DNA from 3 places in the Pseudoalteromonas sp. bablab_jr010 genome. Region 3 is predicted to be linked to each of the others. Evidence: predicted binding sites of a transcription regulator. Region 3 holds the regulator's gene; each other region holds the start of a gene.
The links. The regulator MetJ, encoded in region 3, represses methionine synthesis genes. The targets are predictions, from matches to a motif close to TAGACGTCTAGACGTCTA.

Region 1 (7,750 bases), on a different contig from region 3:
TGGATACTGAGATAGAACTGAAGTTTTTGGTGTCAGATGCCGTTGTTCCACTGATCCCCGCATTAATTACCCAATTTGCAAAAACCGTTACCAATAAACCGTCACGCAATTTACAAAATGCTTATTACGATACGCCAAGCCGAGAATTACGCGCTTTAGATATTGGCCTTCGTACTCGCTGTTGTGATGGTGAGTGTGAGCAAACCATCAAGCTTGCTGGCGAAGTGGTGGGCGGCTTACATCAGCGCCCTGAATACAATTTGCCACTGTCAGGTAATCGCCCTGATTTACTTGCATTTGATGCTGCTATTTGGCCGCATGGTATGCAAGTGCCTGCCATCGCAGAAAACCTATACCCAATTTTTAGCACTAACTTTATACGCCGTACTTGGTTACTCGAAACCGAAAATGGCGCAAAAATTGAAGTGGTATTAGATAAAGGTGAAGTGGCTGCATCGGGCCAAGTTGAGCCAATCTCTGAACTTGAAATCGAACTGATTGAAGGTAGTCGCAATGAGTTGTTTGCTTTGGCAGATAAACTGGTAAGTGAAAGCCATGTTCGCTTAGGGCTTTATTCTAAAGCTGCTCGAGGTTATCGTCTTGCAGATGACAAACCATTAAAAGCAAGTAAATCAATTGGCTTTGTGCCACTAAAACGTGGTGCAACCCAAGAACAAGCCTTAGTAGAAAGCATTAACTACGCGATTCGCTTTGTACAAAAACATGAAGCCTGCTACTTCATAAAACCAAGCTTAAAAACCCTTAAGCGTGTCACCGACGGTATTCGTTTGATTCGCCATACATTTTGGCTGTTTGACGATATTGTTAGTAAAGACGATACCGACTCATTACGTACAGAATTAAAGTGGTTATTAAGCGAATTAGCATGGGTTGAAAATGCTATTCAGCTAAAAACCTACACATCTAAGCGCCACGCGTACTACAAAAAAATCAACAGTGCGCCTGAGCTCACTCAAGTTATTAATGACTTAAAAGAGTTGCAGCCAAGCATTGAAGATATCGAAAAACTTTTCCATAGCACCCGATACAATCGCTTATTATTACAATTAACAACATGGTTGATTGAAAAACAATGGCGTAAGTCATGGGGGCAAACTGAGTTTCAAGCTGCTGAAAAACCTGTTGCCGATATTGCTAAGCGTTTATTTGCTAAAGATTGGCACGATATGCACGAACTTATTCCTGAGCAGCAAGTGTTTACAGATAAAGACTATTTGGCACTGCGCACCCGCCTTGAAAACTCATTACTCAGCGGCAACTGCTTAGGCGCTTTGTTCGATAAAGAAGATCGAAACGAGTTTCGTATGCCGTGGGTTGATATCTCTCATGGTATTTATGAGTTAAGCACCCTTGAGTACTTAAAGCAGTTATGTGCAGGGCAAGACGACTTAGAGCTAACAAAAATTCAATCATGGCTTGATCAAAAGTCAGAGTTTTTGGTCAGTGCAATGGAGCAAAGTCGCCACGCGTCATTTAATACAGACCCTTATTGGTTTTAAATAAATGCGCTTGTGCCTATGGATAGGGTTAGCATGTTTGAGTCTCTCGGCAGTGGCTAACCCTATTGAATGGCAAACCTACAAACAGCAAGACGATATAAAGGTTAGCTATAAAAAGCACGAAACTGGCATTATAGAAATTAATGCTTCTGTGCTGGTAAAAAATGCTAAGGCCAGTGACTTTATGGCGCTGTTAAGTGATACCGACAACGCGCCTAATTGGCTCGAAAATGTTAAAAGCGTGACTTTAATGGAGCGCTTAAGCCCCTCAGAAACCCTTGTTTACACTCACTTTAACTCGCCTTGGCCGGTGTTAGATCGCGATTTGGTGAGTTACTCTTGTTATCATGCCTTAGGTGAACATAAAACAGAGCTAAAAATTATCAGTCAGCCATACGCTAAAGCAGAAGTCTCTGGGGTTGTGCGTATTAAAGAGCTCAGGGCTTATTGGCGTTTAGAAGAGCAGCAAAGTCATTTATTGGTAAGCCATCAGGCCTATGCTGATCCGGGTGGCTCAATCCCGCATTGGTTGAGCAATAAGGTATCGCTAAAGAGCGTTTATAAAACGCTACAAGCACTGACAGAGCAATTAACCAATAATCAGTTCTCGCGAGATAACTTAATAAGTCAGTTAGGTTCGTGTTCATAAAAAAAGCGCCAAAAGGCGCTTTTTTCATTTTATCTAACCTATTACAGGCCAGCAGCTGCGCGAAGTGCGTCTGCTTTGTCTGCACGCTCCCAAGGGAACTCATCACGACCGAAGTGACCATAAGCCGCAGTCGGTTGATAGATAGGACGCTCAAGATCAAGCATTTGGATTAAGCCGTAAGGACGTAGGTCGAAGTGCTCACGTACTAATTCGATTAGACGCGCTTCTTCTAATTTACCTGTACCAAATGTCTCGATGCTGATAGATGTTGGCTCTGCAACACCGATAGCGTAAGAAACTTGTAGCTCACATTTGTCAGCAAGGCCTGCAGCAACCACGTTTTTAGCAACGTAACGAGCAGCATATGCCGCTGAACGGTCAACTTTTGATGGATCTTTACCTGAGAAAGCACCACCACCGTGACGAGCCATACCACCGTATGTATCAACGATGATTTTACGACCTGTAAGACCACAGTCACCCATTGGGCCACCGATTACGAAACGGCCAGTTGGGTTGATGAAGAACTTAGTCGCGCTTGAGATTAGCTCAGCAGGAAGAACTGGCTTAATGATCGTTTCCATTACCGCTTCAACTAAGTCGTTTTGTGAGATTGAATCACAGTGTTGAGTTGAAAGAACAACGGCATCAATACCAACAGGCTTGCCATTTTCGTATGCAAACGTTACTTGAGATTTTGCATCTGGGCGTAACCAGTTAAGCTCACCGCTTTTACGAACTTCAGCTTGGCGCTGAACTAGACGATGTGAATAAGTGATTGGTGCAGGCATTAAAACGTCAGTTTCATTACATGCGTAACCGAACATTAGACCTTGGTCACCAGCACCTTGCTCTTCAGGGCGAGCACGGTCAACACCTTGGTTGATGTCTGGAGATTGTTTACCGATAGTGTTTAGGATCGCACAAGAGTCAGCATCGAAACCCATGTCTGAGTGCGTGTAACCGATTTCACGTACTGTTTTACGTGTGATTTCTTCGATATCAACCCAAGCGCTAGTTGTGATTTCACCACCAACCATCACCATGCCAGTTTTAACGTAAGTCTCACATGCAACACGGGCATGAGAATCTTGCTCTAAGATAGCATCTAGAACCGCGTCAGAGATTTGGTCCGCGATTTTATCCGGATGACCTTCAGAAACAGATTCAGAAGTAAATAAATGTTTTGCCATTGTATTTCTGCTCACAAATATTGCGCTTCACAAACGTCGGTAATAGCGCTAAAAAATTAAGGGGCGTATTTTATCTAAAACAAATATGTTTGCATAGTAATTTTACGCCTAGACGTCCATTTAAAATTAGTAATAACGTATTGTTCTTAACAAACGCCCATAAATGGTGCATTTAATGCGGATTTTTAATTGCACTGTACCCTTACAATAAGTAAGAATGGGGCTTCATAAACAACCAGCGCAAATACATAAAGGTAGGAGAATTCATGCCATCACGCAAAGAACTTGCAAATGCTATTCGCGTCTTATCAATGGACGCAGTACAACAGGCCAAATCTGGTCACCCTGGCGCCCCTATGGGCATGGCAGATATCGCAGAAGTACTATGGCGCGATTATCTAAAGCACAATCCAACGAATCCAGAGTGGGCAGACCGAGATCGATTTATTCTTTCGAATGGCCACGGTTCAATGCTGATCTATTCTCTACTGCACTTAAGTGGCTATGACTTACCACTAGAGGAAATTAAAAACTTCCGTCAAATGCACTCAAAAACACCGGGTCACCCAGAGTATGGATATGCACCAGGTATTGAGACTACTACGGGTCCATTAGGTCAAGGGATCACAAATGCAGTGGGCATGGCAATTGCCGAAAAAGCGCTAGCTGCACAGTTTAACCGTGAAGGCCACGATATTGTTGATCACTTCACGTATGCATTCATGGGTGATGGCTGTTTAATGGAAGGTATTTCACACGAAGCCTGTTCATTAGCCGGTACATTAGGCCTAGGTAAACTAGTTGCGTTTTGGGATGACAACGGCATCTCAATTGATGGTGAAGTAGAAGGTTGGTTCAGCGATGACACACCAGCGCGCTTCAAAGCATACGGCTGGCACGTAGTTAGCGATGTTGATGGTCATAACCCTGATGCAATTCGCGCCGCTATCGAAGAAGCGCGTAGCATTACTGATAAGCCATCATTAATCTGTTGTAAAACAGTGATTGGTTATGGTTCACCTAATAAATCAGGTAGCCATGATTGTCACGGTGCACCACTAGGTGAAGACGAAATTAAAGCATCTCGTGAGTTCCTTGGTTGGACTGGCGATGCATTCGAAATCCCAGCTGATATCTATAGCGAGTGGGATGGCAAAGAAAAAGGTAAGCAACTAGAAGCAAGCTGGGACGAAAAATTTGCAGCTTATGAAAGTGCATACCCTGAACTTGCTGCTGAGTTTAAGCGCCGTACAAACGGTGAGCTACCGGCAGATTGGGCTGAAAAGTCACAAGCTTACATCGAAGAGCTACAAGCAAACCCTGCAAACCCTGCAACACGTAAAGCATCACAAAATGCATTAAACGCGTTTGGTCCGTTACTACCAGAATTCATGGGTGGCTCTGCTGACCTTGCTGGTTCTAACTTAACACTTTGGGATGGCTCAAAAGGCCTAGAAGCAAACGATGCAAACGGTAACTACATTTTCTACGGCGTACGTGAATTTGGTATGTCAGCGATTATGAATGGTATTGCACTGCATAAAGGCTTTATTCCTTACGGTGCTACATTCTTAATGTTCATGGAATACGCACGTAACGCAGTACGTATGGCGGCACTAATGAAGCAACCAAGTATCTTCGTATACACGCACGATTCAATTGGTTTAGGTGAAGATGGTCCAACGCACCAACCGGTAGAGCAGATCGCAAGCATGCGTTTAACGCCTAACCTAGTGAACTGGCGTCCATGTGACCAAGTTGAGTCAGCGATTGCATGGCAACAAGCTATTGAGCGTAAAGATGGCCCAACGTCACTCATTTTCACTCGTCAAGGCCTTGAGCAACAAACGCGTACTGCACAACAGTTAGCCGATGTGAAAAAAGGTGGTTACGTACTTAGCTGTGACGGTGAGCCAGAGCTTATCCTTATTGCAACAGGTTCTGAAGTACAGCTTGCACAAGATGCCGCTGCAGAACTTCGTTCACAAGGTAAAAAAGTACGCGTGGTATCTATGCCTTCAACTGATTTATTTGATGAGCAAGACGCCGCGTATAAAGAAAGCGTACTACCAGCAAGCGTTACACGCCGCGTAGCAATCGAAGCGGGCATCGCAGACTACTGGTACAAATACGTAGGTCTAAATGGTGCAGTAGTTGGTATGACGACATTCGGTGAGTCAGCACCTGCAGGCGAGCTATTCAAGCACTTTGGTTTCACTGTTGAAAACATCGTAAACAAAGCAAACGCTTTGTTCTAAGCTTAAGCCGCTAAAATTTAAAAGCCCGCCCTGTATAGCACAGCGCGGGCTTTTTTGTGTTTGACTGGTAGGTTGGGTAGAACGGAGTGAAACCCAACACATTTGCTAGCACATAAACCTTACTCCTCGTGGCGTGCTCAAGTACGATCTTCAATTATCACATCATGCAAATTGTTAAGCTTTCCCTATGTATTATAAGGGATTGGTTAATAGTGGCTTTCTGCTATATTATCGTCCAGTCAAAGTAATATTTAAGGAATGAAAATGAAATGGTTGTATATGCTGGCTTTACTGTTAGCTAGTTTTAATAGCTTTGCTTTATGTTTTGATATGTCGTTTTTTCGAGTGGGTGTTTGTGGAGACGATCTTGAAAGTATTAGTATCGATTTACCATTTATTTTATGGGTGCTTGCGGTTGTTTTATTTGGGCAGTTATTAGTAAAAAGCAAGGTTAATGCTTACTTAATATCTTTACTTTTTATTCTCTCTCTACCACTTAGCCCAATTGTTCTTTTAGTGACTTACAGCTTTAAGTTAATTAGTAGAAATTATAAAAAAGTATTGAGAAAAAGTGAGCAAGAAGATACTCAAGAAGTAGAGGAAAAAAGCTTTTCTCTTTCAGACCAAAGCACTTTGATGATCGGTGAATATACATTTAATTACGAAGAAAAAAGCATTTCAAAAGATGAGCAAGTAACTTATTTAGAACCAAAAATGATGCAAGTACTTAGCTATTTAATAGAGCAACAACCTAGAGTCGTCAGCTTAGAAGAGCTACACAGCAATGTTTGGCAAAATCAAATAGTCACCGACACTGCTATTCGCCGAGTAATTAGTAAGTTGCGAAATGCCTTTTCAGATACTGATACAAAAAACCCTAAATATATAAAGTCCCAGATGAAAAGAGGGTATCAATTCATAGCTGAAGTTTTTAGCTAACTTATTGATTTATTGGTGTTATTGTTGGTGTGATTATAGTTATAACTTTGGTTATAAGTAAGTGATGATTAAGTAATGGCTAAATTATGGTGTAATTTTCAGAGTCATTTAAATTGAAATGACAGAGGCAGTTGCTTGCTTCTTTTTACTTTTAATTTAATAAGGAAATGACCATGAAATACATCGTTACAGCCATCGCTTTAATATCTATGGCAGCACTTACTTTTTACGCACTAAATACAAGTCAGTGTATATCTTTCGATCTTTTATTAGTCGAAGTTGCTTTCGGAAGCTGCGAATTGAAGGCTGAAAATACGAGCTTGTTATCGTATCTTATTCTCGCTGGCTGGCTAATTTGTAATTTCTTATATGGTAAGTTTTACATTAATGGAACATCTCCAAGAGTATTAACTCCATTGTTGTTTATTGTTGGTCTACCTGGAACTTTCTTTGTTTTCTTACTTGTTCAGTTTATTAAAGATAATAAAAAGCCAGCTTAAATATAAGTATTAATTGAATTATCTTCAGTTGCTGCACGCTTAAAATTCGGGCAGGGTGGATTAGATTTAACAAAACAACAGGAGTGAGGATGTCTCAGTTTGATAATGTAAGTGTGCTGAAAAAAGCTAATGTGTATTTTGACGGTAAAGTGTCTAGCCGTACTGTGGTATTTGCTGATGGCAGCACGAAGACGTTAGGCTTTATGCAACCGGGTGAGTTTGAGTTTGCTACGAGTAAAAAAGAGTTGATGGAGCTTAACGGTGGCAGTTGGCAAGTGCTATTACCCGGTGAGAGCGAATGGCAAACGATGCAAGCTGGAGAGTCTTTTACGGTTGATGCAAATGTTACCTTTCTAGTAAAGGTCAGCGAGTTTGCTGACTACTGTTGTTCGTATAGTTAATGAACAGTTGTTAACCTTTCTGAAAAGCCCGTGTGATGCGGGCTTTTGCATATTTTATCCGCAACGCATGATCTAAATCATCTGTGGTTACAATCAATTACTAATTATCTGCAATTTTCGCTTGTGTTAATTCAATTCGCCCCCAATACTAACTGTGAGGTAACAAGAAAAAAGGATACCCTATGAAGATTAATATTTCTGGTCATCATGTTGACGTTACTGAGGCTGTTAGAGCTCATATCAACGAGAAGTTCTCGAAAATTGCTAGCCATTTTCCATCATTAATATCA
Region 2 (7,750 bases), on a different contig from region 3:
CACAGAGTGAATAGCTTCACGTACTGGGTTATTACCTCGAAACGAAAACGACACATTCGATACACCACCCGACACTTTACAGTGCGGTAGGCCTTGCTTAATTCGGCGCGTACCTTCAATAAACTCAACCGCGTAGTTATCGTGCTCTTCAATGCCCGTTGCGACGGCAAAAATGTTCGGGTCAAAAATAATATCTTCTGGCGGAAAGCCAATATCTTCAACGAGTATTTTGTAACTGCGCTGACAAATCTCGAACTTACGATCAGCGGTTTCTGCTTGCCCTGTTTCATCAAACGCCATTACAACCGCAGCAGCACCAAAGCGTTTAATTAGCTTAGCTTGGCGGATGAACGGCTCTTCACCTTCTTTAAGTGAAATTGAGTTAACAATGGCCTTACCTTGAATACACTTTAAGCCTGCTTCAATCACTTCCCATTTAGACGAGTCGACCATGATAGGTACTTTTGAGATATCAGGCTCTGAGGCAATTAAGTTTAAAAACTTTACCATCGCCGCTTTCGAGTCCAACATGGCTTCATCCATGTTGATATCAATTACTTGCGCGCCATTTTCTACTTGTTCACGGGCAACATCGAGAGCGGTCTCGTAATCTTCTTCCATGATCAAGCGCTTAAACTTAGCCGAGCCTGTTACATTGGTACGCTCACCGACGTTAGTAAATACAGCAATTTGGTCAGTCATGTCGGTTTCCTAGTTTAAGTTACACGCTTCAAGGCCCGATAAGCGCATACGCACTTCAAGCTCAGGTAATTGGCGAGGTTTAACACCTTCAAGGCCTTTCGCAAACGCCTTAATATGAGCCGGAGTGGTGCCACAACAACCACCTACAATATTGATAAAGCCAGACTTGCCCCAATCAATAATTTCTTGGGCCATTTCAGGAGCTTCTAAATCATATTCGCCAAACTCGTTCGGTAAACCTGCATTTGGATGCACCGAGGTAAAGGTTTCACAAACGCGCGATAACTCTTCAACATACTGGCGCAGTAAGTCAGGGCCAAGGGCGCAGTTAAGGCCGATTGATAGCGGTTTGATATGACGAATTGAGTTATAAAATGCTTCTGTGGTTTGCCCTGATAAAGTTCGGCCTGAGGCATCGGTAATGGTGCCTGAGATCATCACAGGTAAACTACGACCAGCTTGCTCGAAAGCTTCTTCTACGGCAAACGAAGCCGCTTTAGCATTAAGGGTATCAAAGATGGTTTCTATTAAAATAAGGTCAGCACCACCTTCCATCAGTGCCAATGTTGACTCAACGTACGCCGCCACCAGCTTATCGAAGTTGATATTACGGTAACCCGGGTCGTTTACATCTGGAGAGATAGAGCAGGTTTTTGATGTTGGTCCAAGTACACCGGCTACATAACGCGGTTTGCTAGGATCGCTTGCTTCAAGTTCATCACACACGCTGCGTGCAAGCTTCGCTGACTCGAAGTTGATTTCGCGGCTAAGGCTCGCCATGTCGTAATCTTCCATCGAAATAGTCGTGGCATTAAAGGTATTCGTTTCGATGATATCGGCACCGGCTTCTAAGTAAGCACGGTGAATATCAGCAATGATTTTTGGCTGAGTTAGGCTTAATAAATCGTTATTGCCTTTAATAAGTACATGCCAGTCTTTAAAGCGCTCACCGCGATAATCCTGTTCTTCTAATTTATATTCTTGGATCATGGTGCCCATCGCGCCATCGAGGATTAAAATTCGCTGTTTTAGCGCCTCGGTTAATTGTTCGCGTTTATTCACTGCATTACTCGGCATAGTTGTTAGTCCTTACATCTTGGCTAACTAAGTTAATATCATACGGTGTAGTTTGGTACACATAATAGTTTAACCAATTCGAAAACAATAAAAAGGCATGGCTTTGCCACGTTTTCGACGGTTCGTTGTCTGGGTTATCGTCAGGGAAGTAGTTTTCTGGCTTAGGCGCATCCGCTGATTTTTCTTGGTCGCGTAAATACTCCCCTTTTAAGGTATGAGCATCGTACTCTGGATGGCCAGTAATATACACTTGGCTGCCTGATTTATTTTTAATTAAGTAAGCACCAACTCGCTCTGATCCGGCTAACACCACCAGCTCTTCGCAGGCAGTGATCTTATCGATATCAATATGACCATAACGAGAGTGTGGCACTAAAAAGGTATCATCAAAACCACGAGTGAGTGCTGCATGGTCAAAATAACTTTTATGGGTAAATACGCCGCTTAATTTATTTGGTTTAAGTTCGCGCTTAAGGCCATAGTGATGATATAGACCCGCATGGGCCGCCCAACACGAAAACAGCGTAGACGTAACATGTTGCTCAGCCCAATCTAAAATAACTTTTAGCTCGTCCCAGTAAGCAACTTCGTCATACTCTAAATGAGCAAGCGGCGCGCCTGTTATGATCATGGCATCGTAGTTATTATCTTTCACTTCTGAAAAATAGCGATAAAACGTATCCATGTGCTGCTCAGAGTGACTACTGGTGCGGTGAGTATCTAAGCGCAACAGCTCAACATTAACTTGTAGCGGTGAATTAGCTAACAAGCGAATAAACTGCACTTCGGTTTCAACCTTGTTTGGCATTAAGTTTAAGATGGCCAAACGCATTGGGCGTATCTCTTGCGTTTTCGCGCGACTTTTTGGCATTACAAACACGTTTTCTTGGCGTAATTTTGCAATGGCTGGCAATTCATCTTTTACTGTAATGGGCATAGCTGGCTCCGAGCATACTTATCTGACTGCTAATTATGAACGGATAGTTAGAAATTTCAACCTCTAGATGTTTAGATGTCCAAATGAAGTGGTATTTCTGAGTGGTCATTAATTAAAATGTATGACTCTTTGAGTAAATAACACCTTGATGTTAAGCCTATCATAAACGCTGAATTCTGTATTTTGAGGTAGTTTGGGTATACAATACTTGCTGTTAATTTTTCTTATAAATTGAAGGCTCCTTTCATGGTGTTACCAGATAAGTTTATATTCTCGATGAGTCGAGTTTCTAAGGTTGTGCCACCTAAGCGCACTATCTTAAAAGATATTTCTTTACACTTTTTCCCAGGCGCAAAAATTGGTGTGCTAGGTCTAAACGGTGCAGGTAAATCAACATTACTTCGCATTATGGCTGGTGTTGACCAAGACTTTGAAGGTGAAGCTCGCCCTCAACCAGGCACTAAAATCGGTTACTTACCGCAAGAGCCTGTGCTAGACGAAAGCAAAACAGTTCGCGAAACAGTTGAAGAAGCAGTAAGCGAAGTTAAAAATGCACTAAACCGCCTTGATGAAGTATACAACGAGTATGCAATGGACGGTGCTGATTTCGATGCGCTTGCTAAAGAGCAAGGCGAACTTGAAGCTATCATCCAAGCGCACGATGGTCACAATATCGACAACGTGTTAGAGCGTGCAGCTGATGCATTACGCCTTCCACCTTGGGATGCAAAAATTGAACACCTTTCTGGTGGTGAGCGTCGCCGTGTTGCGATCTGTCGTTTACTACTTGAAAAACCAGATATGCTTATTCTTGACGAACCAACCAACCACTTAGATGCTGAGTCAGTTGCTTGGTTAGAGCGCTTCTTACACGACTACGAAGGTACCGTGGTTGCTGTAACCCACGACCGTTACTTCTTAGACAACGTAGCAGGTTGGATTTTAGAGCTTGACCGTGGTGAAGGTATTCCTTGGGAAGGTAACTACTCATCGTGGCTTGAGCAAAAAGATTTACGTTTACAACAAGAACAGAAATCTGAAAAAGCACGTCAAAAATCAATCGCGCAAGAACTTGAATGGGTTCGTTCAAACCCGAAAGGCCGTCAAGCTAAGTCTAAAGCACGTATGGCACAGTTTTCTGAGCTTCAGCAAAACGATTACCAAAAGCGTAACGAAACGAATGAACTATTTATTCCACCGGGTCCACGCTTAGGTGACCAAGTTATCGAAGTGAAAGGCCTGAAGAAGAGCTTTGGCGATCGTGTATTAATCGATGACTTAAACTTTGCAATGCCGAAAGGCGCTATCGTAGGTATTATCGGTGCCAATGGTGCGGGTAAATCGACACTATTCAAAATGCTAAGTGGTGAAGAAACGCCAGATAGTGGTGAGATCATTGTTGGTGACACTGTTGAACTTGCAACGGTTGATCAGTTCCGTGGCGACATGGACGAGAGCAACACGGTTTTCCAAGAAATCTCTAACGGCCAAGACGTATTAAAAATTGGTAACTTTGAATTCCCAAGCCGTGCCTATGTTGGCCGCTTTAACTTCAAAGGTAACGACCAACAAAAATTCGTTAAAGACCTATCAGGTGGTGAGCGCAACCGTTTACACCTAGCTAAGTTACTAAAAGCTGGTGGTAACGTATTACTACTGGATGAGCCAACCAATGACCTAGACGTTGAAACACTACGTGCACTTGAGAACGCTATTTTAGAGTTCCCTGGCTGTGTAATGTGTATCTCGCATGACCGTTGGTTCCTTGACCGTATTGCTACACATATTCTTGATTACCGTGACGAAGGCCAAATTAACTTCTTCGATGGTAACTACACAGAATACGAAGAGTGGTTGAAGAAAACCTTAGGCGCAGAAGCGGCACAACCTAAGCGTATTAAATACAAAAAAATTGGCTAATTAGCTGATACTCAAAAAGCCCCTACTCAGGGGCTTTTTTGTTGTATTAAGCTTTGCTATCACTCACTCCATTATGATCTATACTATTAAGTAACTAAAGTTGGAGATACAGCTATGAATGAACGCAGAGAGTTTTCGCGGGTATTATTTTCTTGCCCTGCGGTCCTTCGTATCGAAGATAACGACTATCACTGTCATTTACTTGATCTATCTTTGCAAGGTGCGCTCATTACTAAAAGTGATTCATTTTTAGTGCCTATTCATAGTAAAGCTGACTTAATCTTTACCCTGCCAGAGTCAACTATCGAGATTAAAATGCAAGTGGAGCTGTGCCATGTTGAGCATCAGCATGCAGGCCTTCGCTGCGAACATATCGATATTGATAGTATTACTCACTTAAAACGATTGATTGAGCTAAATCTGGGTGATGAGGCATTATTACATCGCGAGTTAGCTCATTTAATTCACGCGCCAGAGTAAACATTTGCCTTTAGATTCGTTATGCTGTAGCAAATTCAGCTATTTAATAAGCTATGCAGTTAAATCCCCACTTACCCTTGGTGTATCATCCAAATTACTCGTTTAGTTTCGATCCTAACCATCGCTTTGTGATGAGTAAGTTTGCTTATTTATATGAGCATGTGCAAAACCTTGGATTAATAAATGACAACCTAACTCAACCGATGCTTGGCAGCCCTGAGCCCCTTGAGTTAGTGCACTGTGAAAATTATATCCAGGACCTTTGGCACAACCGCTTAGATGAAAAAGCGATGCGCCGTATTGGCTTACCTTGGTCAAAAGAGCTGATGGCACGTACCTTTACTGCGCCTCTGGGCACCTTACAAACAGCACGCTTAGCTCTTAAACATGGCGTTGCTTGCCACTTAGCGGGAGGCACTCACCATGCTCATACTGATTTTGGCTCAGGCTATTGCATGGTAAACGACCTCGCTTTCACCAGCGAAACCCTGATAAAAAGTGGTGAAGTAACCAATATACTTATTTTTGATTTAGATGTTCATCAAGGTGATGGTACCGCAGCAATGCTGGCGCATCAGCCCTATGCTTATACCTGCTCTATTCACTGTGAAAAGAATTTTCCGTTTCGAAAATCAGCCAGCGATTTAGATATAGGTTTAGCACCGAATGTCGCTGATAGTGAATACCTAAGCGTTGTTGACGATACGCTGAGTTATTTATTAAACACCCTAAACCCAGACTTAGTACTTTATGATGCAGGTGTAGATGTATGGCAGCAAGATGGCTTAGGAAAACTTGATATAAGCTGGCAAGGGATAGCACAACGCGACCATTTAGTTCTCAAACGCTGCCTTGAGCACAATGTACCTGTCGCAACAGTTATTGGGGGTGGTTATGATAAAGATCATCGCCGTTTAGCGGCTCGTCATGGCATTGTAGTAGAGCAAGCTGCTCGATTTTAAAAACAACAAAGAAAAAAGGCCCGGTGGAGAAAAAACCGGGCCTTTGCTACTGTAACATTGGGATATGTTAGCAACTTTTTTCTAAGTTAAAACAAGTAGCTGTGGAGCTACCGAATGGTAATCTAAAGCCATTGCTATGCTCAAAACCGTGATGTTTACAATTGAAAAAGCAAACACTTGGCGCGCCCAGCCGCTTACATCAATATTTCGACGATAGCCACGAAGCGCCATTAGCAACCACCAAAAACTCGTTGTACAGGCTACAGCCATAAAGGCTAAACCTGTATAACCACTAATGGTTAATAACATCACAACCAACGCATACACGGCGATATATAAAACAATGTGATGCTTTGCCTTCTCGATCCCCTGCGCTACTGGTAACACAGGAATTCTGGCCGCTTGGTAGTCGTTATAACGAAAGATTGCAATTGCATATGAATGAGGCATTTGCCATAGACTAAACATGACCAATAAAATCACAGCACCAGCATCAAACTGCCCAGTTACGGCACAATAACCCACTACAGGCGGTACTGCGCCAGATAAACTTCCTACAAAGGTGCCGTACACAGAACGACGTTTCATATATAAGCTGTACACACCTACGTAGATGACGTAACCAAAAGTAGCAAATAAGAGTGCCACTACGTTGGTATACACAGCTAATAACCCGAAACCAATAACACCAAGCACGATGCCATGTGCCATAGCCGCCTTTGCTGACATTTCGCCAGTTACTGTGACGCGTTTGCGAGTGCGCGCCATAGCAACATCAATATCACGATCAATCACGTTATTGATCGCGCATCCTGATGCCACTACTAAAGATAACCCTAGTAAGGTTGCGATCATTAACCATGGGTCAATATCACCGCGAGAGGCTAGCAAGAATCCCCCCGCGACAGAGATCAAATTGCCCATGATAATGCCAGGTTTAGTGACATTTAAATAACGTCGAAACACTTCCTCGACTCCTCTAATTTTCAGCACAAACGCAATATTACGAAAGAAACTAGCTAGTAACAGACTGTAAGAACTGGAGACACAACCTCAGACTAACCAGCTCCTTTCGTAAATCTTTTACCAATTACAAAGTAATTGTTATTAGTACATCATCATGGCGTTCGATTCGTAGATGATCCACACCGACAAACCAACCACCATAACAATGATTAAAGCACTAAAGATAAACGACAATGAACTTGCCTTGCCGTCTTCAGTTTTGAAGTTTAGGTGTAAGAAATATTTCAAATGCACCCAAATTTGCACAATCGCCATGCTCACGATGCACCATGCAGTGGTCGTTTTAGAAAACGAACCACTCATCACAGCCCAAAATGGAATAGCCGTTAAAACCACTGACAGTAGAAAACCAATTAAATAGTCTTTAACGCTGCCATGTGATTGATCATTATGTGCATGAACTTCTAAGTTATTAATTACATGTGATTCACTGTGACTCATTACATTGCTCCCATTAAATAAACAACGGTAAATACACAGATCCACACCACATCTAAGAAGTGCCAGAATAAGCTTAAACAACTTAGGCGTGTCACTGTTTGTGGGTTTAAACCACGGCGCACAACTTCAATCATCAGGACAGTCATCCAAATAAGACCCGCTGTAACGTGAAGACCATGTAAGCCCACTAAAGAGAAGAACGATG
Region 3 (7,750 bases):
AAGAAGAGATCTTATCTAAATTAAAAGATGTCAAAGAATTTGGTCCGCTATTAGCAGGTGTTGTCACCAACGTCGCTGAACAATCAATTGATGTGCTATTAAAAAGCGGTGAACAAGTCACTGTTGAGTGGGATGGTCTAAAATGGGCGCGTAAATATATTACGCGTTACCGTCAAAGCTTTGCACCAAAAACAGCTACCGAAATTTTATCAGCGGGAGCGCAAATTTGGCTGCGTAAAAATGCAGATGAAAGCTATATCCTTAGCCAAGTACCAGAAGCATCGAGCGCACTTGTTTCACTTGATCCGCAAGATGGTCGTATTAAAGCGATTGTCGGTGGTTATAGCTTTGAACAAAGCCAATACAATCGCGCAGTTCAAGCAAAACGCCAAGTAGGCTCAAACATTAAGCCATTTATTTATTCAGCGGCACTTGAGAATGGCTATACGCTTGCTTCTATTTTGAATGATGCGCCAATTAATCAATGGGATAAAAGCCAAGGTGTGGCATGGCGCCCTAAGAACAGCCCAGCGGTTTATAATGGTCCTATACGTATTCGCAGAGCACTCGCACAATCGAAGAACGTAATCTCGGTGCGCCTATTACGTGGTGTTGGCCTTGAGCGTACAGCCGATCATTTGCTTAAGTTTGGCTTTTTGAATAACGATATTAACCGCAGTGAATCACTCGCACTCGGTAGCGCTTCAATCACTCCACTTGAACTAGCCCGCGGTATGAGTACATTCGCCAATGGCGGTCATTTGATAACCCCTTACTTTATCTCTGAGATTCAGGATTCGGCGGGTACTGTTTTATTTAAAACAGAGCCTGAACTTGCTTGTGATGCGCCTAAGCAAACTGTAACCCCTGAGTTTGCATCTCTTAACCAGAATCAACAGAGTTTTACTGAAGCGGAGATAACGAAAACACCTCGCTGTGCGCCTCGTATCATTTCTAAGCAAAATGCATTTTTAATTTCGCAAGCTATGCACAGTGCAATTTGGGGGGGCGGTAGTTGGACCCATAAAACAGGCTGGAGTGGCACAGGCTGGCGTGCACAAGCACTTGATCGTCGTGATTTAGCTGGTAAAACAGGTACCACTAATGATTCGGTAGATACTTGGTTTAGCGGCTTTAATCGCAATGTAATGACTTCGGTCTGGGTTGGTTTTGATAACCCTGGAAAAGCGCTAGGCCGCTCGACTTACAATAGTAACCTCGATAAATCGCAAATATCAGGTGCAGAATCCGGCGCTAAAACCGCGCAACCTGCATGGGTCGACTTTATGCGTGCAGCCCTTGATGGTATGCCAGAAGCACCTATTGAGCTTCCTGAAGGTTTAGTATCGGTTCGAATCGACTTAGCAACAGGTCTATTGAGTCACAAAAATGATTACACCAGTCGTTTTGAATACTTCATTAAAGGCACTGCACCAACTAAGTACGTACTCGATCAACCAACAGACGTATTTGAAGAAAAGCTCAGCACAGAGGAAGAGTTGTTCTAAATAACTAAGTTGCTATAAGACATAAAAAAGCGCCCTTGGGGCGCTTTTTGCTTAGCTATTTAAACTAAGATCAGCAAAATTACTTTAGGTTATTTACCAGCCAATATAGGTCTGAGTGCACCCCAGCGGCAGTGACTTCTTTACCCGCTCCTGGGCCTTGGATCACCAATGCATTATCTGTATACCAGTGTGAATTGATCACAAAGATGTTATCGCCCGGTTTAAGGCTTGCTAGTACATCATCTTTGCCAACATTGACTAAACCAACTTGAGCCTGAACCTTACCATCTACGAGTGTTATAGCACCGGTGTAGCGCACCACTTTATCTTCCGCCGCAGCTTGGGCTGCTTTTTCTGTCATGAATTCATCAAGTAGCTGTTTGTTTGCAAGGAAATCTTGCCAGCTTCCTGATGCAAGCTGTTCAGGCATCAGAGGTGTTAAAGCAATATCATCAAGCTCTAAATCAAGGCCTAAGTCACGCGCTAAAATTAGCAGTTTGCGCTGCATATCACGGCCAGATAAATCTTCACGAGGATCTGGCTCTGTATAGCCCATTTGCTGAGCTTGAAGCACTAAATCTGAAAACGGCACACTGCCATCATAACTGCTACATAACCACGATAAAGTACCCGAGAATACCCCTTCAATGCGGTTAATGCTGTCTCCGCTATTTTGCAAATCAGCTAAAGCAAAGTTAATCGGTAAACCTGCGCCCACACTGGTGTTATAACGCCACAACAAGTTTCGCTCAGCCAAATTAGTGCGTAGGTTTTGATACCAGCTATTTTCTGCAGTGCCCGCATATTTGTTTGCACTGATCAAATGACAGTTAAGTTCAACAAAGTCAGGGTATAACTGACTGAACGCCTCACTGGCAGTGATATCAATCACCACTTTGTGCTCATAATCTAGTTCATTGATACGTGCTAATAATTCAGCTTTGTCGTAGCTTTGCGCTTCATTATGCCACTGCTCTTGCCATGTTTCGGTATTTAAACCACTGGCACTAAAAAGCATTTGTTTAGAGCGTAAAAGAGCAACTACTTTTACTTTGTACTGAGCAGATAAACGCGCAAACTGAGCTTGTAGTTGCGATAAGAACACTTCGCCTACATTACCAAGTCCAGCAACGATAATGGCCAACTCTTGACCTTTGTTTACCAGCTTGTCATGTAGAAGAGTTAAAACATCACTATCAATTGCCTGATCGTTTAAGATCAACACATAGTTATCGTCTTGTTGTACAAAACGAGGATGAATACTTTGCTCTTTTAAAAGCGCTGTGGCTTGCTCTGTTAGCGCAGATACATCAGCTGTTGGGGCAACTACTGCACAACCACTTAAATTTGACTCGACAATATTTGCACGGCCCGCTAAGTGGCTGACAACTTGGTGAGTGCTTTGACCTGGCACTAATAAGTAAGTATCGCCCTCTTTAGTAAAGTGATGCAGGCTGTGTTGAATTAACTGACTAAGCTCACCGACTTCACCACTGCTTAGTTTATCAACCCGTAATAAATCGATGTTATCTAAGGTCGTAATAAAACGTTTTGCTTTACTATAACCTTCTTTTACTACCTCGGTTGGCGTTGCATCACAATCAAAGCTACTTCTTACCACTAATTTAATTTCTGAGTCTTTTAACGGCGACAAGGTTTTTGCATGCAATACTGGGTTACCTAAACGCGCTAATAAGTTAGCTTGCTCGCGGCATACTTTGGCGTACTTAACCGCATTTTTAACTTTACGAGGGTCAGTACTAAATACCCCTTGTGTATCTGTCCAGATAGACACTTGCTTGGCAAAAGTATAACTCGCTAACAAAGTGGCACTGTAATCACTGCCATTACGGCCTAATGTCACCGTATTACCTTGGCAATCTGCAGCTATAAAACCCGTTACTACGTTGATATGTGTTCTGCTAATCGCATCACTGCATTGCTGTTGGTTTTTTTGATGTAAAAGCTGGCCACCATTTAGAGTAAATAGCTGTCTTGCATCAACATCTTGCGAATCGACACCTAACTGATTTAGATAAGCAGCCAATAACCGCGCCGACCACACTTCACCATGAGCAAGTAAAGGGGCTTCAAGTAACTGCTGCTGACTAATTAATTCATTTAATACAGCAAGTTCATCTTTTAACTGTGCCAACGCCTGTTGTTTATTCTGCCCTATAAGTAGCTGCTCAATAAGCGCACGTTGATTGTTATCAATAAGCAATAGAATATCGCTAACAGCTTGGCTATCTTGCTGCTGGTAACTTTGCCAAAGCTTTACCAGGGTATCGGTTGTTTTACCCGATGCCGACACAACGACGCAATCGCCCTGCTCAGTATTAGCAAGAACGATGTTCGCTACCGCATGATAACGATCTGCCGAGCTTAAGCTTGAGCCACCAAATTTATGAACAATATTTACCATTTTTCTACCACAATGCCGTATGTGCTGGCGTTAACTTAAATGACGCGTTTTGTTGTGTATCTTGCTGTGCTTGCTTAGCTTCAGCTTTTGTAACTTGCAGTCCTTGACCTGGCTTAACTAAATTGAAAACACGGTCTAAATCAGCAATGAGATCTTTTACGTCTTCAATGCCTACAGAAATACGGATCAAGGTATCGCCCACACCAGCTTCAAGACGCGCTTTAGGCTCCATGCCTGCGTGGGTCATTGTTGCAGGGTGACAAATCAAACTTTCTACCCCACCTAACGACTCAGCAAGGCTAAAGTCTTTAAGGCTTGTTAAAAACGCAGCAGCATCGTTGATGTCGCCTTTAATATCAAAGCTCACCATGCCACCAAAACCGCGTTGCTGTGCTTTAGCAAGCTCATGTTGTGGGTGAGAAGCAAGGCCAGGGTAATAAACTTGGCTCACATAAGGAGAGCTTTCTAAATACTCAGCAATGGCAAAGGCATTTTCTTGGTGCTGCTTTAGGCGTACATTTAAAGTACGTAAACCACGAAGCGTTAAGTAGCTGTCAAATGGTGCACCAGTAATACCGATATTATTCGCCCACCAAGCAAGCTCGTCGCCTAGCTCTTGCGTTGCAGCAATCACTGCACCGCCCACTACATCAGAGTGACCATTGATGTATTTAGTGGTTGAGTGCACAACAATATCAACACCAAACTCAATTGGGTTTTGTAATGCAGGTGATAAGAAGGTGTTATCAGCCGCAACCAAAGCACCACACTGCTTAGCAATACTAGTGATTGCTTTAATATCTGTTAAACGCAAGATTGGGTTACTTGGCGTTTCAATCCAAATCAACTTAGGTTTAATCGCTAAAATTTCTTGGAGATTTTCAGATTTAGTTAAATCCAAAACTTTTAGTTTTAACAGGCCACGCTTTTCAAGCGAGGTGAATAAACGATAACTACCGCCATAACAGTCATGTGGGATCACTAACGTGTCGTCACTGTTTAATAGCTGAGTGGCTAAATGCACAGCAGACATACCTGTTGCAGTGATAATACCTTTAGCACCACCTTCAAGTTCAGCTAAGGTTTCAGCTAAGATATCGCGATTTGGATTACCGCTGCGACCATAGTCATACTGGCGCTTAGTATCAAAATCAGCAAACGAATAGGTGGTTGATAAGTATAAAGGAGGCACAACCGCACCATGATGTTTATCGGCTTCTATGCCGTGACGAACAGCAATCGTCGCTTTATTTTTTTCGCTCATTTCATCACCTATTCTTTAATTGGATGTTTAGACGTCTAAAAGGTTAGATGATCAAATATGAGAAGTCAAAGCATTTATCGCTTACACATAGAGGTTTATACATTTACACCACTAGATGGCCAAATAACTAGTATTTGACTATCTTTTTTAAAGAGATAGAATTTCCGCATCTTGCGCTGTGAATAAGGCGTAAATCACTGACAACCGAGGCAACGAAACAACTTATGGCTAAATGGAACGGTGAATACATTCACCCATATGCAGAACACGGTAAAAAATCAGAACAAGTAAAAAAGATTACCGTATCAATCCCACTTAACGTATTAAAAGTATTAACTGACGAGCGTACACGCCGCCAGATCAATAACCTGCGTCATGCGACGAACAGTGAGTTATTGTGTGAAGCTTTCTTACATGCTTTTACAGGTCAACCATTACCAAATGATGACGACCTACGTAAAGACAACCCTGAAAAGGTACCTGAAGAAGTTAAAAGAATTATGCAAGAAATGGGATTAGATATCCCAGTGCTTGATTCAGAATAAGTATTTCGGCCATCGGATCACCGCCGATAATCGCAGATATAAAAAAACTCAGCCTAGGCTGAGTTTTTTATTGAGCGTTATACCTAAGGCTAATTAAGTTTAACGCATGTAATCTTCTGGCATATCGATTTGCGCCACACCCGACTCTACAGCCGCTTCAGCAACAGCACGTGCAATACGTGGTAATAAACGCGGATCCATAGGCTTAGGAATGATGTACTCGGCACCAAACTCAAGTGACTCAACGCCAGCCGCTTTTAATACTTCACTTGGTACAGGCTCTTTCGCGATGCCACGAATAGCATGAACTGCAGCAATTTTCATTTCATCATTAATTGCCGTTGCACGAACATCTAACGCGCCACGGAAAATGAATGGGAAACAAAGCACGTTATTTACTTGGTTAGGGAAATCTGAACGACCCGTTGCCATAATTAAATCGTTACGCGCGCTATGTGCAACTTCTGGAGCAATCTCAGGATCTGGGTTTGAACATGCAAACACAACTGGCTTATCTGCCATCAGCTTAAGATCATCTGCAGTTAACAGGTTAGGACCTGATACACCAACGAATACATCAGCATCAGCAATAACATCTTGTAATGTACGCTTATCGGTGTTGTTAGCAAATAATTGCTTATACTCGTTTAAGTCATCACGACGAGTATGGATCACACCTTTACGGTCAAGCATATAAATGTGTTCACGCAGTGCACCACACTTAATTAAAAGCTCCATACAAGCAACAGCAGCAGCACCAGCACCTAAACATACGATGATAGCATCTTCGATATCTTTGCCTTGCACTTCAAGGGCGTTAAGCATACCAGCAGCTGTAACAATAGCGGTACCATGTTGGTCATCGTGGAAAACGGGAATATCACAGCGCTCGATAAGCGCTTTTTCGATTTCAAAACATTCTGGCGCTTTAATATCTTCTAGGTTGATACCACCAAACGTATCAGCGATGTTAGCAACCGTATTAATGAAATCTTCTGTTGTGCGGTGTTTAACTTCAATATCAATTGAGTCAAGGCCAGCAAAACGTTTGAATAGTAAGGCTTTACCTTCCATTACAGGTTTTGATGCAAGCGGACCTAAGTTACCTAAACCTAAAATTGCGGTACCGTTTGAAATAACTGCAACCATGTTGCCTTTGCCTGTGTATTTATAGGCGTTTGCTGGATCAGCAGCAATTTCACGGACTGGTTCAGCCACACCTGGGCTATAAGCTAAAGCGAGATCGTTAACCGTTTCGGCTGGCTTGGTTAGTTCAACACTAATTTTACCTGGAACGGGGTGAGCGTGGTAATGTAATGCTTGTTCACGAAAATCTGACATAACGCGATAGTATCCTGCAAAAAGTTAAAAAGTGAGAGAGCTTGCATCAGTACGATACCTGTAATGTATAAAAATTCCAAGTATTATCAGGTCTATCCTGTTATATGCTATATCGCTTAATTTTAAAGGATTTCCCAACAATTTCTGTGCATAGTTGCGATTAACCAGACATAAAAATTCATCTATTTATGACCTTTTAAGCACGTGTTGTTGTATTTTATACGCACGTACACTGCAATTAGCCGAAATTAGCCCAAAACAGCCATTTCAACGAAGTTCACAGCATTTGCTAACAAAGTTATTTAAATTTATTATTTCTAATAACTTTTAGATACCAATACGCTTAATTAAGTAGTCTATTTTGAGACAATGAAACCTTGTTGATAGCAAGGCAAAAATTTCGTTATTTAGTTGTGTTCTAAATCAGAAATTTTTAACGCAGGTAGCGACAGGTTTAATCCCTCAAAATGATTAAGTATTATTGCGGATTGGTATACTCATTTATACAAAAAAGAATATAGCCAAGGGGTGGCAATTTGTCTGCAAAAATAGCGACATAATGGGCATAACAGCCAGAAATAGTTATGCAAGATACATAAGTGAAGATGATAAGTAAGTGGCGGCGTTATACCAATTCGCTTAATTAAGTGATCTATTTTGAGGCAAT

Region 1: the regulator MetJ is predicted to act here: its motif matches at 3,464-3,481, upstream of metK (methionine adenosyltransferase).
Region 2: the regulator MetJ is predicted to act here: its motif matches at 2,781-2,798, upstream of metA (homoserine O-succinyltransferase).

Annotation. Positions count from the first base shown of each region.
Region 1 is NZ_JACDWV010000199.1:133,653-141,402, reverse strand. Features, by position in the region: gene JIG37_RS20360 (CYTH and CHAD domain-containing protein) at 1-1,520, shown strand, start outside; gene JIG37_RS20355 (START domain-containing protein) at 1,558-2,169, shown strand; gene metK (methionine adenosyltransferase) at 2,211-3,362, opposite strand; gene tkt (transketolase) at 3,629-5,620, shown strand; gene JIG37_RS20340 (winged helix-turn-helix domain-containing protein) at 5,885-6,559, shown strand; gene JIG37_RS20335 (hypothetical protein) at 6,733-7,059, shown strand; gene JIG37_RS20330 (pyrimidine/purine nucleoside phosphorylase) at 7,149-7,460, shown strand; gene raiA (ribosome-associated translation inhibitor RaiA) at 7,643-7,750, shown strand, end outside.
Region 2 is NZ_JACDWV010000195.1:6,314-14,063, reverse strand. Features, by position in the region: gene metH (methionine synthase) at 1-702, opposite strand, end outside; gene JIG37_RS18975 (homocysteine S-methyltransferase family protein) at 712-1,779, opposite strand; gene metA (homoserine O-succinyltransferase) at 1,769-2,716, opposite strand; gene ettA (energy-dependent translational throttle protein EttA) at 2,963-4,636, shown strand; gene JIG37_RS18960 (PilZ domain-containing protein) at 4,751-5,116, shown strand; gene JIG37_RS18955 (histone deacetylase) at 5,170-6,078, shown strand; gene cyoE (heme o synthase) at 6,160-7,044, opposite strand; gene cyoD (cytochrome o ubiquinol oxidase subunit IV) at 7,186-7,545, opposite strand; gene cyoC (cytochrome o ubiquinol oxidase subunit III) at 7,545-7,750, opposite strand, start outside.
Region 3 is NZ_JACDWV010000201.1:304,776-312,525, forward strand. Features, by position in the region: gene JIG37_RS22050 (PBP1A family penicillin-binding protein) at 1-1,508, shown strand, start outside; gene metL (bifunctional aspartate kinase/homoserine dehydrogenase II) at 1,588-3,933, opposite strand; gene metB (cystathionine gamma-synthase) at 3,938-5,197, opposite strand; gene metJ (met regulon transcriptional regulator MetJ) at 5,422-5,742, shown strand; gene JIG37_RS22070 (malic enzyme-like NAD(P)-binding protein) at 5,842-7,083, opposite strand.